DNA from 3 places in the Staphylococcus casei genome. Region 2 is predicted to be linked to each of the others. Evidence: predicted binding sites of a transcription regulator. Region 2 holds the regulator's gene; each other region holds the start of a gene.
What was found. Region 2 encodes Rex, which represses fermentation and respiration genes when NADH is low (regulators of the CRP and FNR family bind a similar motif). Its sites were predicted from a motif close to TTGTGAAATATTTCACAA; they were not measured.
Positions count from the first base shown of each region.

Region 1 (7,722 bases), 980 kb from region 2:
TTGTCTCATATAATAAATTGCAATACCACATGTGTATGAACTAATTAATAATGCAAATGTCATTATTAAAACTAGTGGCAATTCAAATAATTCAGTAGTCATCTTACCAGCGTAATCTCCGCCGTGTTGAAGTGTTAATAATGCTGCGAATAACGTACCGAATAGTGAGAATTCAGCTGTAAGGAAAATCCAAAAGCCAAGTTTATTTAAATTACCTTCATGCGAACGTGTATCAATTGTGTTTGCATCATGACTCATGACTTACAGCCTCCCTTTCTTTTATACGTGCTTCACGTAAACGTTTTTCAGTTTCAGCTACTTCGGATGCATGGATATGATAACCATGATCTACTTCGAAACTACGGTAAACCATACAAGCAAAGATACCAATTAAACAAATAACTGCTGGAACGATAGTTTCAAAGATTAAGAAGAAGCCACCGATAGTGAATAAAATTCCCATCCAGAAACCAATAGGCGTATTGTTTGGCATGTGTATATCTGTGTAATTATGGTTGTCTAAGTAATGACGACCGTGTTCCTTCATATCGACAAATGTGTCATAGTCATTCCAATCTGGAGTAACAGCAAAGTTGTATTTAGGTGGCATTGCTGAAGCAGTTGACCACTCTAGAGTACGACCTAAGCCATCCCAGTTATCACCAGTTGCTTCACGTGGTGATTTGAAGAAGCTATATACAATACTTGCAACTAAGAACATAAAGCCTAATGCCATTAATAGGGCACCGATAGTAGAAATTACGTTTAGTAACCACCAACCATCTTCTGGCATGTAAGTGTATAAACGACGAGGCATACCATCTAATCCAAGAACGAATTGTGGTAAGAAACAAACGTTAAATCCGATCATGAATAACCAGAAACACCATTTATTTAAAGTCTCGTTTAACTTATGACCAGTCATCTTAGGATACCAGTAAATTAATGCGCCTAGACAGGCAAATACAACACCAGTTACTAACGTGTAGTGGAAATGTGCCACTAGGAAGTAAGTATTATGATATTGGTAGTCAGCTGCTGCCATTGCTAACATTACACCAGTTACACCGCCCAATAAGAAGTTAGGAATGAATGCTAATGCGAATAGCATTGGCGATTCAAAAGTAATTCGACCTTGATAAAGTGTGAATAACCAGTTGAATAATTTAACACCAGTCGGTATACCAATCAACATAGTTGTAATTGAGAAGAATGAGTTGATTAAAGCACCATTACCCATTGTGAAGAAATGGTGAACCCAAACTAAGAAACTTAAGAATGCAATACCAGCTGTCGCCCAAACCATACTTTGGTGACCAAAGAGTCGTTTACGAGCAAACGTCGGTATGATTTCAGAATATATACCAAATGCCGGCAAGATAACAATATACACTTCGGGGTGCCCCCATACCCAGAAGAAGTTTGCCCAAAGCATTGGCATACCACCGTTTGCAACTGTGAAGAACGCTGTATCAAATATTCTATCAGTTGTAAATAATGCTAATGTTACAGTTAAAACTGGGAAAGCCAAGATAACAATCAATGCTGTAATAAACGTTGTCATTGTAAACATTGGCATTTCCATAAATTTCATTGTAGGTGTTTTACATCTAAGTATAGTTACAAAGAAGTTAATACCAGTCATCAGTGTCCCGATACCGGAAATTTGTATTGCAATTAAGTAATAGTTAACCCCGGGTCCTGGACTGAATTCTCCTGCCAGCGGTGCATAGTTAGTCCAACCAGCTGCAGGGGAGCCTCCGACTATAAATGACAGGTTAAATAAAAGCATACCTGAGAAGAATAACCAGAAACTTACGTTATTTAATACAGGGAATGCAACGTCACGTGCACCAATTTGTAAAGGTACAACGACATTCCACAAACCAAAAATGAAAGGCATTGCCATAAAGATAATCATGATAACGCCGTGTGTACTAAAGATTTCGTTATAGTGGTTAGATTCCAAGAATTTATTATCTGGAATTGTTAACTGAGCACGAAGTAATAACGCGTCAATACCACCACGAGCAAACATTAATACAGCGCAGATTAAGTACATAGCACCGATTTTCTTATGGTCGATAGATGTGAACCATTCTCTGTATAGATATTTCCATAATTTAAAATAACTAATTACTGCGATCAGGCCTATGATAGCGAATGGCGCACCAATTTGTGCCATTGTAATCATCCAGTTACCATGAACGAGCAATTGATCCCATGGAAAATTCATTAATGTCCACCTCCATTTTCATGGTCTTTTTTCTCTATTTCAGATGCTTTTTTATCTTTAGCACCTTCAGAGATTTTTTCCATTTCGTCCATATTATGTGATTCTTTATCTTTGAATTCACTATTATATGGTTCTTTATTGCCTAGTATCATGGCTTTCATTCCATGACGTTCATAGTTAGCATTTGTAATTTGCGACTTACGTGCAGGTTGATCTGGTTTATCTAACACATCTTTAGTAATTTCTTCTTCTGAGTTAAAGTTAGGATCTTTTTGAACGTAATTGTAACGATCATAAGCATAGAAAATATACTCAGGATCTGCTGCAGGATCAACAAATGCCATATGCGTACCACTGAAAGTTAAATTCTTGTTTTCAGTAGTTGGTAAAAGTTGCTTATCAAATGTATCTTGATCCAATACTTTTTGACTTTGAGCATCTTTAACCCAATCCTTAAATTTGCTTTGGCTTACTGAATGAACATCAAAAGTTTGACGAGAGAATCCTTCACCATTGAAGTTAGAGTTACGTCCACGGAACGTTCCTTCTTCACTAGCAGTTAAAGTCCAGTCCATCGTCATACCTGTCATCGCATATTTCTGACCACCTAATTGCGGGATCCAGAAACTAGTCATCATATCCATAGATTGGAGTTTGAAAACAACTGGGCGATCTTTCGGAATAGTTAAATGATTAACTGTTTCGATTTTTTCATCAGGATAACTGAAGAACCACTTATAACCAGCGCTTGTCGCGTAAACAACAAGTGGATCATCTTCTTTTGCTGGTGGTTTCTCGTATTCATAAAGCGATTTAACCGTTGGAATGGCTAAAGCGATTACGATAATCACCGGAATGATAAACCAAATTAATTCTATTAAAGAATTGTGGTGCATCTTACCAGATTCTTTAGTATTTCCAATTCGATATTTCACAAGGAATACTGAGAATAAGATAAGTACAGCGGCAATAACAACAAGCATGAAGATGATTGAATAAATAATCAAAAACTTCGAGTCACTTGCTAATGGCCCTTTTGGGTTTAAAACTTCTACATTTGAACAGCCACTAAGTAAAATTAGCGAGCCAAAGAGTAGAAGCAAAGACTTAAATTTTGACACTTTTTTGACCTCCTAATACTACAATTGTAGGGCTTACCATCAATTTTAAGATATTACGCAATATTTACAAGTGTTTATAGTAAAAAAATTATTGTAAAATTAAAACAAACCCAACAGACTCAAGGTCTGACGGGCTTTTAAAGATTTGTTAAAATTATGTGTACATTTTGTGAAAAGTGACATATTTAAGTCAAAGTAGTTATTTTGGTCTAAAAATACTGATAATGCTTATCAATTAATGTTATTGAATATATGTATTTAGACGATAAATTATTTTACTTCTATATAACGTATAGATTTATCTATTGCACCATCTGAATCTTCTACTTTATATTCAACTTTATATTGACCGGCTTTATTTGTATCAATATTTCCAGCTATAGTAATTTTATCTGTTAAATCGCCATCTTCTTTATCAAAGGCACTCACGCCATTAAGTAAATTATAATCATCACCTTTTTCAATGACTGTATCCTTTATGCCTTTAAGTTCTGGAATGGAATTATCAGTTGCCTCTGCACTTAAGTTAGGTGTTACAAGTGTTGCAGATACACCTAAAGCTGATAATGATTGTAATAATTTGTTCATAACGTTAACCTCCGTATGAAAGTCATGATTTTATTTAATTTCACTATACTTTATCTACTATAGAAAAACATCATACTATAGTCTTAATATAACGTATTACTATGAATATAAATAAAACATTCAGTAAAAAATGGGTAAATTATGAGTTGAACTATAATTTAGAGGGATTAAAGTTTTTAAAATGTCTAACTAGTGGATAGGGCATACTATAGAAAGAAGTTTAAAAAAAGGGGCTTTTGTGCTTATATTGCTACGAAACGATTTATAACCATCATATTAATAATAGTAGTAAGAGGAAGCGCACATTGGTTAATTTAAAGTTACTTTGTGGTAGAAAAATGGCCCTCAATATTAAATATGATGTTGATTAATAGTAAAAAAGGTTAAAAAAAGAACTTGGTATATGAGCCAAGTTCTTTTTTTTGAATACTATTCTATTCGATGCCTCTGCGTAATTTTTCAGCAATTAGCGTGTTATTTAATACCATAGTAATTGTCATTGGGCCAACGCCACCTGGAACTGGTGTAATGGCACCTGCAACTTCTTTAACTTCATCGTATTCAATATCACCTTTTAACTTGCCGTTTTCATCAGGTGTATTACCTACATCAATGACAATGGCACCTTCTTTTACATCATTTTTTGTAACTAATCCTGGACGACCTACAGCACTTACGATAATATCAGCATTTTTTAAATGACTATGCATATCTTTAGATTTTGAGTGCAGAATTGTAACCGATGCATTTTTTTGTAGTAATAATTTAGACACTGGTTGACCAACGATATGGCTACGTCCAATAATTACAGCATCTTTTCCTTCTAATTCGATATCAGCGTGATTTAATAATTCCATAATGCCTAGTGGTGTACATGGCACAAAAGTTTGTTGATCAATATAAAGTTTACCAATGTTTTCAGGGTGGAAACCATCAACATCTTTAGCAGGATTAATAGCTTCTAATACTTTTTGTTCACTTACTTGTTGTGGTAAAGGTACTTGTACAAGAATACCACTTACACTTTCATCTTCATTTAAACGTTTAAGTTCGTTAAGAACTTCTTCTTCAGATGCTGTTTCATCTAAATGAACAATTTCAGAAATCATGCCAATTTTTTCTGCAGCTTTCTTCTTAGAATTTACATAACTTTGGCTTGCACCATTATTCCCAACAAGAATAACTGATAGTTTAGGTGTATACCCTTTTGATTGTAAAGCTTCAACTTGATCTTTAAGACCCTGTCTGTAATCTTTTGCAATTTGTTTTCCGTCTAAAATTTTTGCGACCATGAAAAATATCCTCCTAAAATGTATGAACTTTACTTAACTTTAACATAAATTACACGATAAATATCAACCAAAAGACGTAGATTGGAACTTTTTTTTACTGTATAGTTCGATTTTTGATTGAAAAAGCATGATTTAGTTGTTATGCTATATTTGTAATATACAACTAATAGTAGTAACATTTCAAATTTCTGAAAGGGTGTTCAATTTGAAAGTGGTAGTTATAATGGGGAGTTCCTCGGACTGGGATACGATGAAAGAAAGTTGCTTAATGTTAGAACAATTTGAAATTCCGTATGATAAAAAGGTTGTTTCAGCACATCGTACACCACAATTGATGTTTGAATTTTCAAATGAAGCAAGAGCGAATGGATATGACGTAATTATTGCTGGAGCAGGTGGCGCAGCGCACTTGCCAGGTATGGTTGCATCAATGACAACTTTACCTGTCATTGGCGTGCCTATAGAGTCCAAAAGTTTACAAGGTCTAGATTCGTTATTATCTATTGTACAAATGCCAGGGGGAATCCCTGTAGCGACGACAGCGATAGGAAAAGCTGGTGCTAAAAATGCAGGTATACTTGCTGCGAGAATATTAAGTATCGGTAATAAAGCAATCCAAAAGAATTTGGAAAATTATGAAAAATCGTTGGTTGAGAAAGTGAGTGAAATGCAACATGAGCTTCAGTAAATTAAAATTCGGCTCAACGATTGGCATTATCGGTGGAGGACAGTTAGGTAAAATGATGGCTCAATCTGCACAAAAAATGGGTTATAAAGTCATTGTGCTTGATCCTGATAATGCTTGTCCATGCCAGCACGTCGCACATGAATTTATTCATGCGAATTACGATGATCAAGAGGCTTTAAACCAACTTGGTGAAGCATCCGATGTCATCACTTATGAATTTGAAAATATCTCATCTAAACAATTACAGTCACTTGTTTCACAATATAATATCCCTCAAGGATATGAAGCAATTCAAATACTTCAAGATCGATTGATAGAAAAGCAAACATTGCAAAAAGCACAAACGCAAATTGCGAACTTTATTCAATTAACTGAGCCTAAAGATTTATCTATAGCAATAGAGCAAATCGGTTATCCATTTATCGTTAAAACTAGATTTGGAGGTTATGACGGTAAAGGGCAAATATTGGTTAAAGATCAATCTTATTTGGATGAAGCTGAAGTACTTATTTCGAAACAAGAATGTGTTGCCGAACAATTTTTAGACTTACACAAAGAAGTTTCGTTAACGGTTACAATTGGCAAAGATAACCAAATAACGTATTTTCCATTACAAGAAAATGAACATCAAAATCAAATACTTTTTAAAACAATAGTGCCAGCACGAACAGATAAAGACCAAGAAGCACGAAGTGAAGTCAAAAAAATTACAGAACACATTCATTTTGTAGGTACCTTTACGGTTGAATTCTTTATCGATACCCAAAACAATTTATATGTAAATGAAATTGCGCCAAGACCTCATAATTCAGGTCATTATTCTATTGAAGCTTGTGATTATTCACAATTTGATACACATATACTTGCAATTACTGGTCAAAAACTACCAGAGAAGATTCAACTATTGAAACCTTCTATAATGATGAATTTGCTAGGTAGGGATTTGGATATATTAGAAGACCAATTCAGTGATCATCCAGAATGGCATGTGCATATTTATGGTAAAAACGTACGAAAACCAGATAGAAAAATGGGTCATTTAACAGTTTTGACTGATGATATTAATGAGACAGAACAAGCGCTGTTAAACAAATTTGAAGGGAGACATAACTAATGTCCTTGTTATATGAAGGAAAAGCTAAAAGAATTTTCTCGACTGGAGAAACTGATGTATTACGCGTCGAATATAAAGATGAAGTAACAGCTGGCAATGGTGCAAAGAAAGATGTTATTGAAGGTAAAGGTCGTTTAAACAACCAAATTACATCAAGAATTTTTAACTTCATCAAATCTCGAGGTGTTGATAGTCACTTCATTGAACAAACATCGGAAACAGAACAGTTGGTGAAGTCAGTAGACATTATTCCTTTAGAAGTTGTGGTACGTAACATAGCAGCAGGCTCTATTACTAAAAGATTAGGTTTTGAAAAAGGACATGAATTTGAAGCACCACTTGTTGAATTTTTCTATAAAAATGATGACTTAAATGACCCTTTAATTACGGATGATCACATTAAGCTCTTACACCTAGCTAATGATGAAGATATTGCCACTTTAAAAGAATCCGCTAAAGAAATAAATACTATATTAGTTGAATTAATGGACAAAATGGAACTTAGATTAGTAGATTTTAAAATTGAATTTGGGCGTACAACAGATGGCCAAATTATACTAGCTGATGAAATATCACCTGATACGTGTCGTATATGGGATAAACACAGTGATACAAACTTTGACAAAGATGTGTATCGCGAAGACACAGGATCAATTATCGAAACTTATCAAACTTTCTTAAAT
Region 1 covers NZ_CP125718.1:1,924,634-1,932,355, reverse strand. Annotated here, with positions in the region: gene qoxC (cytochrome aa3 quinol oxidase subunit III) at 1-258, opposite strand, end outside; gene qoxB (cytochrome aa3 quinol oxidase subunit I) at 248-2,236, opposite strand; gene qoxA (cytochrome aa3 quinol oxidase subunit II) at 2,236-3,357, opposite strand; gene QMO72_RS09315 (DUF5011 domain-containing protein) at 3,628-3,945, opposite strand; gene folD (bifunctional methylenetetrahydrofolate dehydrogenase/methenyltetrahydrofolate cyclohydrolase FolD) at 4,380-5,237, opposite strand; gene purE (5-(carboxyamino)imidazole ribonucleotide mutase) at 5,443-5,925, shown strand; gene purK (5-(carboxyamino)imidazole ribonucleotide synthase) at 5,912-7,039, shown strand; gene purC (phosphoribosylaminoimidazolesuccinocarboxamide synthase) at 7,039-7,722, shown strand, end outside.
Region 1: the regulator Rex is predicted to act here: its motif matches at 3,525-3,542, upstream of qoxA (cytochrome aa3 quinol oxidase subunit II).

Region 2 (7,722 bases):
TAATTATTGTAAGTTGGTTTGTACATTGTTTTATTCAGCTTTTTGAATCGTAATCGTCCATGAAGCATCGTCTAGTTGTTCATAGTTCGTTATAGGGTAACCTTGTTCTGCTGCCCAGTTTGGTAATGCTTCTGTAGCTTGCGTGCAGTCAAAATCGATTTTTAATTCGTCACCATTATCTAACGTGTTCATTTTCTTCTGAGCTTCAATTAAAGGGAATGGACAAACCATTCCGACTGTTCCTAATTCATATACCATCATGCATTTCCTCCTTCAAAATTAAGTTGTTTGCGTCTGAGAAGATACTGTATTTTTTTCTGTTTGTGATGCACTTTGCGCTTTCTTCATTGGTCTGATAAAAATAAAATAACTCATGAACCATGCGCCTAATATCATAGATGCGAGTGCAATCCAACCTTTCCAAGACATCGTTGCTGTTTCAACTAAGCCATTACCAATTGAACATCCGCCTGCTACTGAAGCACCAAAGCCCATACAAATACCACCAATGACACTATTACGTATCGTTTTCTTATCTGGCAATCTCCATTTAAACTCTCTTGCGCCTCTAGCTGCAATATAAGATCCTAAGAATATCCCAAGCACAAGGAATACGCCCCAGTCTATTAGTTTTGTATCACCTGTCACTAAAAACTGAATTATATTCGCTGATGGCGTCGTTATACCTAATCCATACATTCTACCTGTCGTTTCACTTACAGGCCATGCAAGTAACGCAATTAATCCTACAGCAATGGCTGCAACAAATGGGTGGTATTTTTTTTCAAATAAATAATGACGTACACCTGTGAATTTTTGTTTTAATTTTGGTACTGCAAATTTAGGTTTCGGTTTACGTAACGTTTTGGTTACAAAAATTACTGTAATGATTGTTAATAACGCTACCCATACCCAAGTAGGAATACCCGTCGTTTGTGACATACTTGTATTTACTGTTGTCGGTTTATTCAAACCATTCATTAATGGTAACAGAATACCGAATTTAGTTGCAGCTGAAGTAAATGCGTAAGCTATAAGTGCTAACCAACTTCCGATTAACCCTTCTCCAGCTCTATACCAAGTACCTGTTGCACAGCCACCCGATAAAATAATACCTATACCAAAAATAAATGAACCGATAACCGTACCAATAATTGGATACGTAGATTCTGGAATTTGAACCATTCCAGTAGATGTCAGTATCAGTAAGCCAATACTTTGAACTGTTATTGCAATCAGTAAGGCATAAAACATTTTATTGTTTTTTTGCACATACATATCTCTAAATCCACCTGCTAAACAAAACCTTGTCCTTTGCATAACAAAGCCCAAAAGTGCGCCCACAACAAGACCACTAATTATTAACCAAGTCATTCCATAACCTCTTTCCCGATAAAATCAATAAGATTAATGATATTAGAAATTGTATAAAATTTCAACCTCTATACTCACATACTTCACCAGAAAACGTTGTTTCTAATACTATTACACATTAATCGTGAAAATTAATTACAATAATGAGGCTTTGTAATCCGAGATAACGCATTAAATTGTCAATTTACCTCAAACCTCATCCTATTAGGAATTAAAATCACAAAAATAATAGCTATCACAGTACTAAATGGATTTCTCCCAAAGCTGCCAGAAATTACTGCCCCTAAAATTACCATTAAGGCAAATACATTCAATGCAAAACACTTATAAAAAAGCTAGCTTACTCAATACACAACGCATGATGTCACGTCTTGTATTGATCATAAGCTAGCTTTACTTTACCTATATTATTTATTGCTATAATTTTTCATAAAGAATAATAACGACTGTAATTCAATCCCTAAATCAATATGATGTACTTGAACATCAGATGGCGTTATTACACGACTCGGAGTAAAGTTTAATATACCTTTCACGCCTGCTGCTACTAAAGTGTCTGCCACTTGTTGCGCTACATCTTCAGGTGTGGTCAATATGACAATATCTATATCTTCTCGTGTAAGTATGTCAGTAATCTCATTATATGCACTTACACTGACATTACCTATTTCTGTCCCTATCACTTCATCTCGTATATCAAAAGCTTCCGTTATCGTCATCTCATCATGTATAGAGAAATTATAAGTTAATAATGCTTTCCCTAAATTCCCTACACCTACGATTGCAATCTTAATTTCGTCATTTTCACTTATTTCATTTTTAAAAAAATGTAATAAACTATCTATGTTATAGCCATAGCCTTTTTTGCCAAGCTCACCAAAGTATGAAAAATCACGACGGATAGTTGCAGAATCAATATTTAATCCTTCACTAATAGCTTTTGAATTAACTCTATCAATGCCTTTAGATTTCAATGTATTGACGAATCTATAATACAACGGTAAACGTTTCAATGTGGCACGAGGAATCTTTTCGCTTTGATTAGCCAAGATGTTGTCCCCCTATTTCATTATCTAATACTGAATAATCTTATAATCACTACAACATTATACATTAATGACTAATAAAAATAAACACTGATAGTTTTATCCAAGCCTTGAATACTGTAGAATGATAATGAATAGAGAGGTGCAAATCGGATGATATTATTACAACTTAACGACATATCAAAATCATTCGACGGAGAAGACATTTTTAATAACGTAGATTTCGAAGTTAAAACTGGCGAACGTATAGGCATTGTAGGTCGAAATGGTGCCGGAAAATCTACTTTAATGAAAATTATTGCTGGCGTCGAAGATTATGATACTGGACAAATTTCTAAAATTAAAAATCTTAAATTAGGTTATTTGACCCAGCAAATGACTTTAGATACGAAACAAACTGTTTTTGAAGAAATGTCAAAGCCATTTGAGCATATGAAACAAATGGAAATTGAAATGAAGAAAGAAACAGATTGGTTAGCAGAGCATGCAAATGCATATGATACCGAAGATTACAAATATCATATCGATCGCTATGAATCATTATCTAATCAATTTGAGCAACAAGAAGGTTACCAATATGAAAGTAAAATTAAAACTGTACTACATGGTTTAAACTTTACAGAAGCGGATTTTAATCGCCCTATTAATGATTTTAGCGGAGGGCAAAAAACACGCTTATCACTAGCACAAATGCTACTAAGTGAACCTGATTTATTACTATTGGATGAACCTACTAACCATTTAGATATGGAAACAACACAGTGGCTTGAAGGTTACCTTAACTACTTTAAAGGTGCTATCGTCATTATTAGTCACGACAGATACTTCTTAGATAAAATTGTCAATCAAGTATATGATGTAGCGCTTGGAGATGTGCAACATTATGTAGGTAATTATGGTCAATTTATAGAGCAAAGAGATAAATACTATGAGAAACGCATGCAAGAATATGAAAATCAGCAAGCTGAGATTAAACGTCTCGAAACGTTTGTAGAGAAAAATATTGCTCGTGCTTCGACCACTGGTATGGCTAAAAGTCGACGTAAAATGCTAGAAAAAATTGAACGTGTGAGCAAACCCATGATTGATGCCAAAAGTGCGAACATTCAATTTGATTTCGATCGAAACACAGGCAACGATGTCTTCCATATAAAAAATTTAGAAATCGGTTATGAAACGCCAATAACTAAAGGCATTAATATGGAAATCACTAAGGGCGATCACGTAGCAATTATTGGGCCCAATGGTATAGGTAAATCAACCTTAATCAAAACAATCGCCGGCATACAGGAGAAGTTAAATGGCGAAATTACCAAAGGGGCAAATTTAAAAATAGGCTATTACGATCAAAAGCAAGCTGAATTTAAATCAAATAAAACAATTCTCGATTACCTTTGGGATCAATATCCTACAATGAACGAAAAGGATATTCGCGCTGTTTTAGGGCGATTTTTATTCGTTCAAGAAGATGTTAAAAAAATAATTAATGACTTATCTGGTGGTGAAAAAGCTAGATTACAATTAGCATTACTTATGTTAGAACGCAATAACGTACTCATCTTAGATGAACCTACCAACCACTTAGACATTGATTCAAAAGAAATGTTAGAGCAAGCCTTAGCCCATTTTGAAGGTACAATATTATTCGTTTCGCATGATCGTTACTTTATAAATCAATTAGCCAATAAAATTTTAGATTTAGACCATGATGGTGGCACAATTTATTTAGGTGACTATCAATATTATATTGAAAAATTAGAAGAAAAAGCAGCTATTCAGGCGAAAAAAGAATTAGATAATCCTTCACAGTCAGCTATTGTAGCTCAACAAAGTAATACTTATATTGATCAGAAACAGCAAAAACGTGAGCAAAGACAAATTGAGCGAAAAATAGAGCAATGCGAAGTACAAATTGAAAGTTATGAGCAAGAAATTAGTGACCTCAACGAACAGCTCACTTTACCTGACATTTATTCAAATCCAGATAAAGCAAATGACATAGCAATTAAAAAAGCAACAGCCGAACAGCATTTAGAACAAGTCATGGCCGAATGGGCAGAATTACAAGAAATGTTATCATAACACACATTAAGTGTATCAAAGTGAAAGTAGATTATGCTACTTTCACTTTTTTTATTATATATCCCATCCTTTATTCTATTCACAATGTATTTCCCTTTGTTATGGCTATCCACAGAGTTATCCTAGTTATCCACAGGAAAAATCAAACCTTTTCTTGTTTTTAATTTTCAGAAATCGGAGCATATCCACATAGATAATCACCACTTATCCACACGTTATACACTTTTTGTTGATAAGTACGCATGTTCCCTATTGACTTTTAAACAAACACATCATGTCTTTGTACAAACCGTTATTTGTTCAAATCAAACAATCATGTCATAATTAAAGTATATTGTTTCGCAATATTAAGAAAGGAATGACCTTTTTATGCCCACACTATTATGGTTTTTTATCGCCTTTGTTGTAGCTGCTATTTTAATCACATTAGCATCAAAAATCATAGGTAATAAAAACCTAAAACACAATATTCAAACTTTATGGGATAGTCGAAAACCCTTAGAAAATTTTATACGCCCTTATCACAGATATAGTTATCAATATGATTCATTCAAGCACCAATATGATGCGCACATTCTTTTAGATGATAAAACGTGGTCTGATTTAAATATGGATGCTGTATTGGATAAGATGAATTTTAATTTTACTGCAATTGGTGAAATGAGATTATACGCTACATTAAGACGTATGTTCGAAGTTAAAGATAGTAAACTGATTAGCCATTTCAAAACAGATGTTTCTTTTAGACAGCAGGTTTCTTTTCATTTAGCACAAATAGGCAAAGCAATTTATCCTATGTTTCCTAACCAATTATTGTATGTAAAACGTAATAACTTTTTCATGCTATGTACATACTTACCTTTGATATTTTTAATCACGACCTTTTTTGCACCTAGTGTCGGAATCATATTAACAATTTTTTCGTTAATTTTTAACATGATTTTAAGTGGTTCATTAAAAAAAACATTTGATCAAGATTTAAATTCCTTGTTTTATACATCAACCGTTATTAAGAAGGCCTATGATATACATAATTTAGAACAAGCTCCTAAGTTAAATGTTAACTTCAATCATTTTAAAACAGCACGCAAATTTAGCGGATTATTAGGTCGTATTAATTCTAATGATGAAGCTTTTGTTATTGCTATGCTATTTAAATTAATGTTCATGTTAGATTATCAAATATTTCATTTAATTCAAAAGAGTTTCAAAACATATGATGAAGAAGTTATGGCTTGTTATGAGTACATCTCCAGTATCGATAATCATTATTCCGTCGCATTATGGAGAGAAACGTTAGATCATTATACTGTTCCTGAATGCACACAAGCTGATGTTCTTGATTTTGATGAGCTAACGCATCCTCTCATTTCTGAGGCTATCTCAAATGATTTAAAAATAAAGCATCATATCTTACTCACGGGTTCAAATGCATCAGGTAAATCTACTTTTATGAAAGCAGTTGCGTTAAACCTCGTCTTAGCACAAACTGTAGACACCGTTACAGCATCTCGCTTCACTTATAAACCAGGTCTAGTCTATACTTCAATGGTCAATCAAGATGATATATTATCAGGTGATAGCTATTTTATGACAGAAATCAAATCGATAAGACGTTTATTTGAGCTGCATTCCCAAAGTAAAGTGTATTGCTTTATTGATGAAATTTTTAAAGGTACTAATACAACCGAGCGGATTGCCGCCTCAGAATCGGTACTAAGTTATTTAGACCAACTTTCTGGCTATCGCGTTATCGCGGCTACACACGATATTGAACTATCCACGTTATTAGAAAAAAACTATGAGAATTTTCATTTTAATGAATCCATAGCTGATGATAACATTGTCTTTGACTATAAAATCAAAGTTGGTAAAGCAAATACACGTAATGCGATTGAACTGCTAAGGATTATGGACTTTCCACATCAGATCTATAATCGTGCCAAGTCAAACGTAGACTGATTGCACAAAAAAGCCCCTTTTATTTTGATAAGAGGGGCTTTTTTATATTAATTTATTCAGCGTTAATCATCCAAGTTACGCCAAATGGATCATTAAACATACCATATAGTTTAGACCATTCCGTTTTATCTAATGGCATTGTCGCTTTACATCCACCTTCGATGGCTTTATTAAAAAATGCTACCGCTTTATCTTTATCCGCTTCATTTGTATAATCAAATGTAAAAACTGCAATTGCACCACTATTGTCTATCTTTTTATTATCCATTGTATCACTACAATAAAACGTTTCCCCTAATATTTCAAAAGATGCATGCATCGTAAAATCATCATCTACTTGGTATTCCTTAGGCATATGGTCAAACATCTCATCATCTCCACCCAGACGTTGAATATTCGTTGCACCTAAGTGTTTTTCATAAAAGTTCAAAGCTGACAAGCTATTTTGAAAGTTAAAATATTGAATTGATTTCATCTATAATTCCTCCTTTAAATTTCGTTTATTAGCGCAGTTTTTACTATCTATAATTACAAATTACTTTTTTTAGTTCTACTTATAGCTATACCCTTTTATAGCTTATATAAAAACGTTTCAATAAATTATCCTATTGCCCTTAAAAAATGTCCAAAGTAAAAGGCCACGTTACGATTTATGTAACATGGCCTTTTACTTTGGACCTCAAATACTCGGGTTTATTTACACTGTTCATTAGCATCTATTTAATCGTTACAACACCAGCTTAATCACAATTATATTGAAAAGGATTCAATATCCATGCTGTTAAATCCATTTAATGTCATATCAGCTGTTAAGCCTGCTTGATATAAATAATACCCTGCAGCTCCAATCATTGCAGCATTATCTGTACACAATGCTGGACTTGGTATAGACAATGTAATATTTTGTGAAGCACATGCTTCTACTAGATTTGAACGTAATCCTTTATTACTAGCTACGCCTCCAGCAACAATAAGTTGTTTCACATTATAATGTTTACATGCCGAAATTGATTTCCCTACTAATACTTCTACCACACTGTTTTGAAAACTTGTAGCCACATCCGCATGATTAATCGTTTCGCCTTTTTGACGTAAATTATGCAGTTTATTGATTACTGCACTTTTCAAGCCACTAAAGCTAAAGTCATAACTATCTTTATCGAGCCAAACTCTCGGAAAATGATAACTATCCTGCCCTTCACTTGCTAGACGGTCAACTTGTGGCCCACCTGGATAATTAAGACCAATCGTTCTTGCC
Region 2 covers NZ_CP125718.1:945,506-953,227, reverse strand. Annotated here, with positions in the region: gene QMO72_RS04425 (sulfurtransferase TusA family protein) at 31-258, opposite strand; gene QMO72_RS04420 (YeeE/YedE family protein) at 280-1,374, opposite strand; gene QMO72_RS04415 (redox-sensing transcriptional repressor Rex) at 1,782-2,423, opposite strand; gene abc-f (ribosomal protection-like ABC-F family protein) at 2,574-4,502, shown strand; gene QMO72_RS04405 (MutS-related protein) at 4,872-6,464, shown strand; gene QMO72_RS04400 (VOC family protein) at 6,517-6,939, opposite strand; gene tsaD (tRNA (adenosine(37)-N6)-threonylcarbamoyltransferase complex transferase subunit TsaD) at 7,215-7,722, opposite strand, start outside.

Region 3 (7,722 bases), 180 kb from region 2:
GGGTTTATTTCAAGTGGAAAAATTGAAATATCAGTATATTAAACAGAACAACAGTCAAAAGCATATGTCAACAGTGTACTTACCTTTAAGTGTCATTCGATAGCTTTCTATCATAAATCATTAAAAAAATGAGTGCGATGACTAGTAATACAATCATGCTCAAAAACATTGCCTGCATGTTAAATGTATCGACAACGATTCCACCTAGAAGCGGGCCAAATGCTTTTCCGACTGTAGCCGCAGAATTCACATATCCTTGAAAAGATCCTTCTTTCCCTTTAGGTGCTAATTGATTCGCGATGGTGGGAACAGCTGGCCATACAAACATCTCTCCTAGAGTGAGTATAATCATCCCTACCATAAATACTGAAAATTGTTGTGCAAAGCTCGTCACAAAGAATGAAAGTATAAATATACATATACCCACAAGCATTTGATATTTTAAATTGCCTTTTAATAATTTTATAATTGGTAATATTAATGGTTGTGCGACTAATATCATTATGCCATTTACAGTCCATAGCAAACTATATTGGCCCATCGAAATATTTATTTGCTGTGTAAACGAAGCAATTGTACTTTCCCATTGAATATATGCTATCCAACAAATACTAAACATTACACACAAGAGCGTTAATGCTGTAAATTGCACTCTGTTTTCTTTAGATAATAAACTCATTGCATCATTTGTTTTAACTTTCACATCAAGTTTTATATTAAATTGCGTTACAGCCACAATGGCAAATGCAACATACATTAATAAGTTTGCTATAAAAATATAATTAAAACTCAATTCTGCTACAAAACCACCTGAAGCTGCCCCAATTGCAACGCCTAAATTTTGTGCCAAATAAATGGCATTAAAAGTTTGCCTACCCCCATTGGGCCACACGGCTCCTGCCAAAGCATAAATCGCTGGAACAATCATGCCACCACCAAAGCCTAATGCAACTAACCATACAGCATACCATGGCCAACCATGAAAGAAATTCAATAATGTAGTACTCATTAAACATATGACTGTGCCCATCATTATCGTTCGATAGCCACCCAATTTATCAAATAAGCTACCACCTAATAAATTACCAACAACCATACCAAAAGAATTAATCATTAACACTAATCCAGCGATTGTCAGACTCTTATCTAATTGTTCATTCATATATATTGTGTTTAATGGCCATAAGAAGCTTGAACCTGTAATATTTAATGCCATACCAATAACCAACCACCACACTGATTTAGGCATGTTCATGCACTAAGCCCCTCTCTAAATTTAATTTTCTAATTTTACACTAAACACTATATCACTAAAATATGTTAAAATCTTTAACTATAATGATTTTAGAAAGGAAAATGTTATATGGGGCAATTTTTCCCTTACGCATTCGAAAATAAAAGGTATCACACATGGAATTATCACTTGAAAAATAAATTTGGCCAGAAAATTTTCAAAGTAGCTATTGATGGCGGTTTTGATTGTCCAAATAGAGATGGAACTGTAGCACATGGCGGTTGCACGTTTTGTTCAGCTGCAGGAAGTGGCGACTTTGCAGGCAATCGCGTCGACCCAATCGAAGTACAATTTCGACAAATCAAAGATAGAATGCATGAAAAATGGCATGATGGTCAGTACATTGCATATTTTCAAGCATTCACTAACACACATGCACCAGTTGAAGTATTACGAGAAAAATATGAAACAGCATTAAAAGAACCTGGTGTAGTAGGACTATCTATAGGTACAAGACCTGACTGCTTACCAGATGATGTTGTAGAATATTTAGCAGAGTTAAACGAGCGCACATATTTATGGGTAGAGCTTGGTTTACAAACAGTACACCAGGAAACTTCAGATTTAATTAATCGCGCACATGATATGCAAACATATTATGAAGGTATTGAAAAATTACGTAAGCATAATATCAATATTTGTACTCATATCATTAATGGACTGCCTGGCGAAGATTACAATATGATGATGGAAACTGCTAAAACAGTTGCAAAAATGGATGTTCAAGGTATTAAAATACATCTACTGCATTTATTAAAAGGCACGCCTATGGTTAAGCAATATGATAAAGGTATGTTGGAATTTATGTCACAAGAAGAATATACCCATTTGGTTTGTGATCAATTAGAAATCATTCCTAAAGAAATGATTGTACACAGAATAACTGGTGATGGTCCTATTGATTTAATGGTCGGACCTATGTGGAGTGTAAATAAATGGGAAGTTTTAAATGAAATTGATAACGAGCTTGCACGACGAGCATCCTATCAAGGCAAACTTTTCGGAAGTACTGTTCAATCATGAAATTAGAACGCATACTACCATTTGCCAAAACTTTACTCATTGCACATACTAATAAAGAAAGTATTGTAATTGATGCCACATGTGGCAATGGCAATGATACATACTTCCTTGCACGTCAAGTACCTAATGGTAAAGTCTATGGCTTTGATATCCAGACAAAAGCTATCCATAATACACAACAAAAAACAGCCGAATTTCATAATGTCGAATTGTTTCAAGCAAGTCATGACAATGTACAACAGTATATTCCCAGAGAAGAACATGGGCAAATAGATGCAGCGATTTTCAATTTGGGTTATTTACCTAAAGGCGATAAATCGATTGTCACGCACCCTGAAAGTACGATTGCTGCAATTAATTCCATATTCGATATACTGGCACCTGAAGGCGTCATTGTTTTAGTAATATATCATGGGCATGAAGAAGGTAAAATAGAACGAGATGCTGTCATTGAATACTTAAGATGCTTCGATCAAAATAAAGCTCATGTACTTCAATACCAATTTATAAATCAACAAAACAATCCACCTTTTATCTGTGCAATAGAAAAAAGGTTGTAAATTGTTCTTGTTCTCATGCTTGCATATCAAAATCACTAACCATGATTTGTATAAAATAAAAGACCAATCAGATTTATAAAATCTGATTGGTCTTTTTTAGGTTTAGGATACATATCCCAGCCTATAATTATTCCCTATAAGTTTATGATAGATTTAAGACTATTTTGGATACTTGTTGCTTTTGCTTCAATTTCCTCTTTGAAGAAATTCAAAAGATCTTCCCTTTGATCTTTTAAATCTTCGTTAAAATGAATAATAACTGTACGCTCGTCATTTTGGGGTCTTTCTTTAATAACCCACTCTTTTTCGACTAAATCATTATACGTTCTTGTACGCTTATATGATTTCACATGTACAAAGTCATCCATTTCTTTTAAAGTCATTGAACCTTCTTTCCAAAGTGTTAAAAGAATCAAGATTTCTTCTTTAGACATCTTGTATTGCTTTTGTACTTTAGAAAAAATATCCTCGATGTCTTGCAAGATCATTTCTAATCTCAACACTCCATCAACATTATCAATAAGTGTTTTTCCCATAGAGTAATCCCCCAATCATAGTAAATATTAAACATGTAAAATTAATTCGTAAAACTCTCATTCCTAGAGTATAAAATTCTACCCTGTATAAATAATAGAATTTTAAATAAAATTAATCTTATACACAGTTTAAAATTAAACTATGAATTATGCAATTATATGAGAGATTTTATTTTGCATTTCTTTTAATACTGTCACTGAATTATCAAATAATGCGCTTTCTTCATCATTTAATGGTGTTTCATACACTTTAACCGCTCCTGCTCGATTAATTAAAGTAGGTACACCTATATAAACATCATTCTTATCGTACTCACCTTCTAAATAACTAGACACCGTTAACACTACATTTTGGTTTTTTAAGATAGCTTTCGTAATGTGCAATAAGCCCATAGCTATACCATAATATGTTGCACCTTTAGCTTGAATAATATCATATGCAGCATCTCGAGTATTTATAAAAATTTCTTCAATTCTATGTTGTTTTTCACTATCCCCATGTAACATTTCATATAATGGTTGACCCGCAATATTAGCTTGAGACCAAACGGCCAATTCTGAATCACCATGTTCTCCAATAATTTGACCCTCTACACTCATTGGTGAAACATCAAATTCTTTAGCTAATTCATATTTAAAACGTGCTGTGTCTAAGATTGTACCAGAACCAATGACACGTTCTTTTGGTAAACCTGAAATTTTTTGTGTTACATATGTTAGTATATCCACTGGGTTTGTAGCAACTAAGAATATCCCATCAAATCCTGAATCCATAATTTCTGTAACAATAGATTTAAAGATTTTAGTATTTTTTTCTATAAGATCTAATCTTGTTTCCCCCGGCTTTTGTGCTGCTCCAGCAGTTATAACAACTAAATCAGCATCTGCACAGTCTTTATAATTTCCTGCTTTGATATTTACAGGTGAATCTCCATATGGTGCGCCATGATTTAAATCCATAACATCACCTTTAACCTTCTCCTCCACCAAGTCAATAATAACTAGTTCGTCAGCAACACCTTGTGCAACTAGAGCAAAAGCATAACTTGAACCAACTGCGCCATCACCAATTAAAACAACTTTATTACTTTTAACATTTTTCATATTTTGACTCTCCTCACATATTTTTCTACGAATCACTATTGTGATATATTTCACAATTAAAATATAACAAACTTTTCTAGTTAATGCAATGGTTATTGTGATTTATTTCACATTTTATTATGCAATACTTTACCTCATCTAATAAAAAGCACCAAACAATATCTACATCGTTTGGTGTCTGTATATTACATGAATCATTGACTTATGAGGGCTCATGCTCATCATGAATGATAAAGCCATTGTTACTAGCACTATTGTTTAAAAAGGCTAACATATATCTCATAACCTCGTCACGCTCAGGTTCATTGTGAATTTCATGATATAAACCTTCCCAAGCTTTAAAATATAATTCATTTGTAGTCACTTTATCTTTAATTAATTTCATTGTAGAAATGTCAGCCACTTTATCTTCTTGGCCATACATCAAAAGTAACGGCAATGGGTTAACGTCTTTTAAATGCATTACTGTTTCTTTCATTATCTCAGTGATTTGTTTATACCAATGGTATGTCACTTTTTGAAGCATTAATTGGTCATTAAGCGTCTCTTCTATCACTTCTTCATTACGAGTTAAATCTTCAACAGTTATACCTACCTTAAACCGCTTATCTTTAGCTAATTTTCCTACATTAGATATAATTTTATCTTTTCGAGATTTATTGCTTTTTTTAAATTCTAATAATGGAGAAACAAGTATAAGTCCTTCTATTGGTACTTCTACTTTTTCGAGAAGATTGAGGATAATCAAACCACCTAAACCAACACCCATCACATAGGTTGGAATCTTATATTCGTTTGCAATTTTAATCCATTCAAGAATATGCTCGTGATATATATCAAAATTATTTATTTGACCTTTATTTGAACGTGACGTTTGACCTTGTCCAGGCAAATCGCCCATGATCACATGATATCCATTACGGCGAAGCATCGTAATAACATATGCGTATCGTCCCGTATGTTCAAGCATGTTGTGCGCAATCACAACAACACCTTTTGCTTCATTTTCGGTTTCCCATTTCCACATTTATCCATACTTCCCCTTCTACATAAATTTCCTTACATTTATTGTATCAAAATATGCTATACTTTTTCCATTTTAAACATAGAATTTGTAGTGAAACACTTATTTTGTTAAACACTATAAATCAGAACTACGTTATATAGTAATACCATGAGTATATATTTCGATTTAAAGTGTAATATATTTTATTGCAAACGATTTCATTACTTTTAAATTCATGCTACACTGATATTGAAACATAAGCTATAAGCAGAATGGGAGGAATTAATATGCCAATTGTGAAAAACTTTTTTATAGGATTATCTAATAATTCATTACTAAACAATACCGCTAAGGAAATAGGACCTATGTTAGGTGCTAATAAGGTCGTTGCAGGAAATACGATCCCCGCCTTAGTGGACACAATTGAACGTTTAAACAACAAGGGAATTACAGTTACCGTGGATTGTCTTGGTGAATTTGTCGTAACTGAAGGAGAGGCGATACGAGCAAAAGATCAAATATTAGAAGTCATGTATGCTATCTATAACCATAACTTAGATGGACATATGTCTGTTAAACTGAGTCAGCTCGGTTCTGAATTTGATATCGATCTTGCTTATCGTAATTTACGTGAAATATTATTGAAAGCAAATGAATTCGATAATATGCATATTAATATTGATACCGAGAAATATAATAGTTTATTTGACATTACACAGGTATTAGATCGCTTAAAAGGCGAATTTAAAAATGTAGGTACCGTTATACAAGCTTATTTATATAAAGCAGATGCACTTGTAGACAAATACCCAGAGTTAAGATTACGCATGGTTAAAGGTGCTTATAAAGAAGCAGATACGATTGCATTTCAAACTAAAGAAGAAATAGACGAAAACTACATACGTCTAATTGAAAAAAGATTATTAAGTGCCAAAAATGTAACATCTATTGCTACGCATGATGACAGAGTCATCACGCATATCAAACAATTTATTAAAGATAATAAAATTGAACGAGACAGATATGAGTTCCAAATGTTGTATGGTTTCCGCTCTGATTTAGCAGAAACGATTGCAAAAGAAGGTAATAACTTCTGCATTTATGTACCTTATGGTGACGATTGGTTCAGTTATTTTATGAGAAGGTTAGCAGAAAGACCTCAGAATTTAAATCTTATGTTTAAAGAAGTTTTGAAACCCAAAGTACTCAAAAAAGCTGGTTTTGTCACTCTAGGTATTACAGCAATTGGTGCGACAATTGCATTAGTAAGTCGTTTATTTAAGAAGTAATCTTTAAAGTGCGCAAATGATACACAAAAAGACTTGGACAACCACAACGAAGCGTTTGTCCAAGTCTTTTAGTTAGCGAATAGAAATCATTTCAACCTACTGTTTAATGATTTAAATCTCTCTTAATAAGTTAGCCATTTCTATTGCACTTACTGCTGCTTCTGAGCCTTTATTTCCAGCTTTAGTACCCGCGCGTTCAACAGCTTGTTCAATACTTTCAGTAGTTAATATCCCAAATATTACTGGTGTGTCTGTAACATCGTTGGCTTTAGAGATACCTTTAGCCACTTCATTACATACATAATCATAATGAGATGTAGCACCTCTTATCACACAGCCTAATGTGATAACTGCATCATATTCATTTTTTTGAGCTAATTTTTTTGCTACTAAAGGAATTTCAAATGCACCAGGTACATATGCAACATCAATATTACCTTCAGGTACTTCGTGACGCACTAACGTATCCTTAGCTCCGTCTAATAAACGATTTGTAATAAAATCATTAAACCTACTTACTACAACTGCAACTTTTAAATCTGAACCTATTAATTTACCTTCAAAATTCATTCCAATGACCTCCTATATTAAATGACCCATTTTAACTTTTTTTGTATCCATATAATCTTGATTGTGTTTATTTGTTGGCACTACGAGTTCAATTCTTTTCGCAATATCTATGCCATATATTTCTAAGCTTTCAAATTTCTTAGGATTATTACTTAACAAATTCACTTTTTCAATACCGAAATATTTTAGAATTTGTGCAGCGTCTTTATAATCTCTTAAATCTTCTTCAAAGCCTAAGGCAATATTGGCTGTTACTGTATCATAACCTTGTTCAATAAGCTCATAAGCTTTTAATTTATTAATCAAGCCTATGCCACGACCTTCTTGTGGCAAGTATAAA
Region 3 covers NZ_CP125718.1:1,122,238-1,129,959, reverse strand. Annotated here, with positions in the region: gene QMO72_RS05460 (MDR family MFS transporter) at 86-1,255, opposite strand; gene mnmL (tRNA modification radical SAM protein MnmL/YtqA) at 1,364-2,317, shown strand; gene mnmM (tRNA 5-(aminomethyl)-2-thiouridylate-methyltransferase MnmM) at 2,314-2,877, shown strand; gene QMO72_RS05445 (transcriptional regulator, SarA/Rot family) at 3,012-3,413, opposite strand; gene QMO72_RS05440 (L-lactate dehydrogenase) at 3,561-4,517, opposite strand; gene QMO72_RS05435 (alpha/beta fold hydrolase) at 4,720-5,544, opposite strand; gene QMO72_RS05430 (proline dehydrogenase family protein) at 5,811-6,812, shown strand; gene ribH (6,7-dimethyl-8-ribityllumazine synthase) at 6,924-7,382, opposite strand; gene ribB (3,4-dihydroxy-2-butanone-4-phosphate synthase) at 7,395-7,722, opposite strand, start outside.
Region 3: the regulator Rex is predicted to act here: its motif matches at 4,556-4,573, upstream of QMO72_RS05440 (L-lactate dehydrogenase).